Regions from separate parts of the Streptomyces sp. NBC_00457 genome, predicted to be linked through region 1. Evidence: riboswitches for the same ligand, from Rfam matches in the RefSeq annotation. Region 1 holds a riboswitch; the other holds the start of a gene.
What was found. Region 1 has a riboswitch for cyclic di-AMP ahead of OG828_RS14120 (M23 family metallopeptidase). Riboswitches for the same ligand answer to the same signal wherever they lie in the genome.
Positions count from the first base shown of each region.

Region 2: it holds a riboswitch for cyclic di-AMP, as region 1 does, so the genes downstream of both, OG828_RS26465 (M23 family metallopeptidase) here and OG828_RS14120 (M23 family metallopeptidase) in region 1, are expected to answer to the same signal.

Region 1 covers NZ_CP107905.1:3,099,956-3,103,155, forward strand. Annotated here, with positions in the region: gene OG828_RS14110 (HPr family phosphocarrier protein) at 1-196, shown strand, start outside; gene OG828_RS14115 (GntR family transcriptional regulator) at 312-1,007, opposite strand; gene OG828_RS14120 (M23 family metallopeptidase) at 1,194-1,976, opposite strand; cyclic di-AMP (ydaO/yuaA leader) riboswitch at 1,990-2,156, opposite strand; gene OG828_RS14125 (M16 family metallopeptidase) at 2,369-3,200, opposite strand, start outside.
Region 2 covers NZ_CP107905.1:5,802,340-5,805,539, forward strand. Annotated here, with positions in the region: tRNA gene OG828_RS26450 (tRNA-Met) at 22-98, shown strand; gene OG828_RS26455 (hypothetical protein) at 333-971, shown strand; gene OG828_RS26460 (hypothetical protein) at 1,093-1,401, shown strand; cyclic di-AMP (ydaO/yuaA leader) riboswitch at 1,626-1,783, shown strand; gene OG828_RS26465 (M23 family metallopeptidase) at 1,795-2,838, shown strand; gene OG828_RS26470 (PrsW family intramembrane metalloprotease) at 3,169-3,200, opposite strand, start outside.

The sequences.
Region 1 (3,200 bases):
AGGGGTCCCCGTGACGATCGCCAAGGCCGACGGCAACCCCGTCAACGCGGCCTCCATGCTGGCTGTCCTCGGGCTCGGCGCCCAGGGCGGCGAGGAGATCGTGCTCGCCTCCGACGCCGAGGGCGCGGACATCGCCCTCGACCGGCTGGCGAAGCTGGTCGCCGAGGGGCTCGAGGAGCTTCCCGAGACCGTCTGAGAAGCAGAATTGAAGGGCTCGTCCGAATTATCGGGCGAGCCCTTCGCATTTTCCGATCGCGGGCAGCAGAAATAATCCCCCACGAATTAGACTCTCTTTGTATACGGCTCTTGTGTTAATGCCGCAGGCTCGTCATGTTTACGGCATGTTGCGAGTTCCTCACACGCTCCGTGCGCTCTCCCGGGACACCGAACCGCAGCCGGTGCACGACCGCCGAGCGCTCCGTGTGCTGCGCCGTGACCGCCCGCGCGCGCTCGCCGTCGCCGCGCGCCACGGCGTCGACGATCGCGCCGTGCTCCGCCCAGGACTCCACGGGGTTGGCCGGCGCCTCCACGGCGTACATCCAGGCGATCTTGTGCCGCAGCTGGGTCAGCATCGAGGTCAGCGCGGGGCTGCCGGAGGCCTGGGCCAGCGTCTCGTGGAACCAGCCGCCCAGGGAGCGCAGATCCTCGCTGTTGCCCCGTCTGGCCCGCTCCTGACCCAGCCTGACCAGGCCGCGCAGCACCTTGAGGTGCGCCTCGGTGCGCCGCTGGGCGGCCCGGGAGGCGCCGAGCGGCTCCAGGAGCATGCGCATCTCCAGCAGGTCGGCGGCCTCCTGCTCGGTCGGTTCCGCGACGCACGCGCCCGCGTGCCGCCGGGTCACCACGAACCCCTCGGCCTCCAGCGTGCGCAGGGCCTCACGGACGGGGACGCGCGAGACGCCGTAGCGGCGTGCCAGGAGTTCCTCGGTGAGCCGGCTGCCACGCTCGTAGACACCGGCGACGATGTCGTCCCGGATCGCCGTGCATACCGAGTGCGCCGGAATACGCATGACCGACCTCCGCTTTAATCCCCGTGAAACGTCGACGATTGACGCGTGTTCAGTGACTCTATGGCAATGAGCCGGAATTTCCGATGGCGGGCCGGAATCCATGGATATTTTTTGGACAGCCGGGGGTATGAAAGGCCGAAAGCCCCGGCTCGGGGAGCCGGGGCCCAGGGGCGCGGAGAGGTGTCGTCAGACGTTCACACCGTGCGAGCGCAGGTAGGCGACGGGGTCGATGTCGGAGCCGTACTCCGCAGTCGTACGGGCCTCGAAGTGCAGATGAGCCCCGGTGACGTTGCCGGTCGCACCGGAGAGGCCTATCTGCTGGCCCGGGGTGACGCTCTGGCCCACCGAGACGCCGATGGACGACAGGTGGCCGTACTGGGTGTACGTGCCGTCGTTCATCTTGATCACGACCTGGTTGCCGTACGAGCCCTCCCAGCCCGCCTCGACGACGGTGCCGCGGCCGACCGCGTGGACGGAGGTGCCGCTGGCGGCGTGGAAGTCGACGCCGGTGTGGCTGCCGGAGGACCACACGGAGCCACCGGCGCCGTAGCCGGTGGAGACGTACGAGCCGGTGATCGGCAGGACGTAGCTGTTTGCGAGGCGCTTGCGCTCGGCCTCGCGGGCGGCGCGCTCCTTGGCCTCGCGGGCCTGCTGCGCCCGCTCCGCCGCGGCCTTCTTCTTGGCCTCTTCGGCCTTCTTCTTGGCTTCGGCCGCCTTCTTCGCGGCGGCGGCTTCTTCGGCGGCCTGCTGCTGGGCGGCGGCCTGTTCGGCGATCTGGTCGGCGGCGGCGCTGCTGAGGACCGGGATCAGGCCGGTCGTCTCGGCCGCCGGCTCGGCGGCGAGTGCGGGGGCGGCCAGGGTGCCGATGACGCCGGTGGCGGCGAGGGCCGCGACGCCCGCCGTGCGGGCGGTGGTGCGCTGGATGCGGCTGGGACGGCGGTGCTTCCCGGTGGCGCGGGTGAACGCCATGTAGTGGCTGGTCCTTTCCTTCCTTCTCGCCTACCGGGTTAGCTGACGGGTTCGGAGCAGGAAGGTCTCCTACGGACCCCCTCGCGGCACGCGCGGGCGTCCGATTCACCCCAGGGACTACGTTGGTGGGTCCCCGGCTCCCCTGGCTCGCGCCGTGTGGGGACTCGGCGATGACTGTCCGGTGCCGCGGGTGCGGCGCAGTGCCTGACGGACAGCCCGGAAGACGCTAAACGGGACATCTTTCAATCCCCAAACGGATCACGGCTTTTGTAGCGCATGCCACAGGCCAGACAGGCAACCTCTCCCGTAATTCGGGCATAAGGGAGCCCCGGTGACGCTTCCGTCACCGGGGCTCCACGCGCGCGTACCCGTGCGCTCGCCTCTCCCCGCCTCTACTCGGCGGACACGACCGTGACTTGACCGATGCCAAGGGCCTCCACCGGCTCCTTGATCTGCGCCGCGTCGCCCACGAGCACCGTCACCAGACGGTCCACCGGAAAGGCGCGTACGACAGCCGCGGTGGCCTCGACGGTGCCGGTCGCGGCGAGCTCCCGGTACAGCGTGGCCTGGTAGTCGTCCGGCAGGTACTGCTCCACCTGGTCGGCCAGCGTGCTGGCGACGGCCGCGGCGGTCTCGTACTTCAGCGGCGCCACACCGACCAGGTTCTGTACGGCGACATCGCGCTCGGCGTCGGTGAGCCCGTCGGCGGCGAGCGTCCGCAGCACCGTCCACAGGTCCTCCAGGGCGGGACCGGTGTTCGGGGTGTCGACGGAGCCGCTGATGGCGAGCATCCCGGCGCCCGAGCCGTCCGGGGCGGACCTGAGGACCTGCCCGAACGCCCGCACTCCGTAGGTGTAGCCCTTCTCCTCGCGCAGGACGCGGTCGAGCCGGGAGGTGAGGGTGCCGCCGAGGCAGTACGTGCCGAGCACCTGGGCGGGCCACACGCGGTCGTGCCGGTCGACACCGACGCGGCCGATGAGCAGCTGCGTCTGTACGGCGCCGGGGCGGTCCACGATGACGACGCGGCCGGTGTCGTCGGCGGTCACCGGCGGCACCGGGCGCGGCTGCCCGGGTGAGCCGGTCCAGGCGCCGATCGTCTCGCCGAGCAGCGCGTCCAGGTCGATGCCGGTGAGGTCGCCGACGACCACGGCGGTGGCCGTGGCGGGACGCACGTGCCTCTCGTAGAAGGCGCGTACGGCCGCGGAGTCGATGCTCTCGACCGTC
Region 2 (3,200 bases), 2.7 Mb from region 1:
GTAGACTAGTGAACACAACGACGCGGGGTGGAGCAGCTCGGTAGCTCGCTGGGCTCATAACCCAGAGGTCGCAGGTTCAAATCCTGTCCCCGCTACCAAAAATGCAGTTCAAGAGGCTCTTCGGATTTGTCCGAAGAGCCTCTTGCTGTGTTCGGGACTGTCCAAAGGTCCGCCTGATTCTGGCGAGGATGCCCCGAGGTTCACGCTGGGGAGGGTCCCCTCCTGAGGCTCTGCTTGCTGCCCGGCGCGGGGCGTTCACACGGCTGTCCGGCGGAGCCGGGGAATGCGAACAACTGCCCTACATGTCACCGGTTGTGGTGATCGTCGTGCGAATGGCGGTGAAACTGCTGCCAACGCCCGAGCAGGCGTCGGCCCTTCAGGCGACCCTGCATGCCTGCAACCGGGCAGCCACATACGCCTCGCAGGTTGCCTTCGCCAAGAACCTCAAGGACCGCAACCGCCTGCAGAAAGAGGTGTACACGACTCTGAAGGCCAACCTGCGGGCCGGGAACCTCGGCCCGCCCACCTCCAGGCGGCACCGCAAGGCTGTCAGTACTCCGATGTTCTTCCGCCCGGAGGCGGCCCAGCCGTTCGACGACCGTTGCCTGTCCTGGCAGTACGACGCACGCACCGTCTCCATCTGGACCGTGGACGGGCGGATGAGGGGTATCCGCTTCGCCTGTTCGCCCGACCAGCTCAAGATCCTTGTGGCCTGCCGCAGGGGCGAGAGCGATCTCGTCCGGCGTGGCGGGAAGTGGTTCCTGATCGCCACCTGCGACATTCCGGATCCCGAGGAGTACGAGCCGGTCGGCTGGATCGGCGTGGACCGGGGCATCGTGAACCTGGCCACCACCTCCTCGGCCTGTCCGGCGACGGACCGGCCCAGTTCGTCAGCCGCCTCCAGGCGACCTTGTTCTCGTGGTTCCGGGCGCACCCGGTCGGCGACCGTGCGCTGGGCGGGCTGCTGGTGATGGACGAGGCGCAGAACTTCGTGCCGTCCGGTGCGGCGAATCCGAGTACGGAGAGCACGGTCGAACTCATCCGCCAGATACGGAAATACGGACTCGGGATGGTCCTCAATACGGACTCGGGATGGTCCTCGCCTCGCAGACGCCCAGGGGGATCCACAATCAGGCGCTGGGCAACACGGTGAACCAGTTCATCGGCCGCCTTACCGTTCCCGCTCAGATCAACGCCGTCGAGACCATGGCGGAGGCGCGCAACGCGACCCTCGACAACCTCGGTGGTCTTCGGAGCGGCCAGTTCAACGCCGCGACCGAGGGGACCGGCTTCAGCAAGACCGAGGTGCCTATCTGCCTCAGTCACCACGATGTGCCGCTCACGGAGGACGAGATCGTCGAGCGCGCGCGCCGCGGGCTCGATCGTCGTCACCCCGCGTGAGTGGACGGCCTCGTTCCGGTAACAACTGACGCAACGTCAGAACTGATGTGACTGCTGAGTTGCTGCCGCGGCGTGGTCAACTCGCCCGATTTTCACCGGTCATGGCCTGTACGTCCTGCGCAAAAACGTTAACGATCAAGCGGAACCGCTTGGAATCCGGCCCCCGCGTCTATTAACGTTCGATAACGCAGCGCGGTCGTCCCAGCCGTCACAAGAGTCGGCTCCGTGCGCACGCGCCGAATTCCGCAAGGGAACCGGGGAACCACCACCTTGGGGTGAATCGCGCGGATGCCACCGTGGAAGCACGGAGGGTATACGCGCGTAGGAGACCTTCCTGCTCCGAACCCGTCAGCTAACCCGGTAGGCGAGAAGGAAGGAAAGGAGTACGCCTACGTGGCGTCCAACCGGCCTGCCCCCGAGGCCCCCTTCGTGCCGAGTCAGCGCGAGCCCGACACCTTTGTGTACAGCGGCTTCCGCACCGACGACGAGGGCCCGCTGGAGGAGTGGAACCCCACCGAGGAGTCCATTCGTCCCATACGTGGCCGGCACCGCGTCAGCAAGCAGCGCAACGGTGCATTCGCCCGTAGCTCCACGGTTCTCGGCGTCGGCGTCATAGCCGCCGTCGGCGCGGGCGGTATGGCCAGCGCCAACACCGGCAAGCCGCCGGTGTCCATCTCCCTGCCCGACCTGCCGTCCGTGGGCTCGATCATCTCGGACGACGCCGCCGAGGACTCGGCGGACACCGCGACCGCGCTCAGCACTGTCAGCGTGGCCTCCACCGAGAGCGAGCAGTCCGCCGCCGACGCCGGTGAGACGCTGCGCTCCCGGATCCTCGCCCAGGCCGAGCGGCAGCAGGACCAGGTCGACAGCAAGGCCGCGCAGGCCGTGCAGGCCGCCGCGCAGAAGGAGGCCGCCGAAGCGGCCGCCAAGGCGGAGCAGGAGGCCAAGGCCAAGGCCGCCGCCGCGAAGAAGAAGGCGGAGGAGGAGGCCGCGGCCAAGGCGGAGGCCGAGCGGCTCGCCCAGCTGGCCAAGCAGTTCGCGCTGCCGACCTCCTCGTACACCATCACCTCGACCTTCGGTCAGGCCGGTTCCCTCTGGTCCTCCGGCTACCACACCGGCCTCGACTTCGCCGCCCCCACCGGCACGCTCATCAAGGCCATCCACAGCGGCACGATCACCGAGGCCGGCTGGGACGGCTCCTACGGCTACAAGACCGTCCTCACCCTCGACGACGGCACCGAGCTCTGGTACGCCCACCAGTCCTCGATCAGCGTCAGCGTCGGCCAGAAGGTAGCCACCGGCGACGTCATCGGCCGCGTCGGCGCCACCGGCAACGTCACCGGCGCCCACCTCCACCTCGAGGTCCACACCGGCAGCTCCGACAGCGGCGGCATCGACCCGATGGCCTGGCTGCGAAGCAAGGGGCTGAACCCCTGAGGTAGGGCTCTGCGGCGGGGGCTGTCGGACCGCCCGCCGCCGTCTGGGCTGCGGGCATTCGCATGGGCGGTCTCGGCCGCGGGCATTCGCGCGGCCTGGGGCGGTGCCCACCCGGCAGGCGGCGCTGCGTCGTCGTCCAGTCAAGCTGCGAGCATTCGTGCCGCAGGGTCGGCGCCCACCCGGCAGGCGGCGCTGCGTCGTCGTCCTGCCAAGCTGCGGGCATTCGTGCCGCCTAGGGCGGCACGGGTGGGCGCAGGCGGCGCCCCGTCAGCGCCGGGCTGCGTGACCCACCCCCGCCCAGCCCCCACGCCGGGCCACTCGCAACGCCGGCTAGGTCCGATACGGGTTGTACGCCGGATACG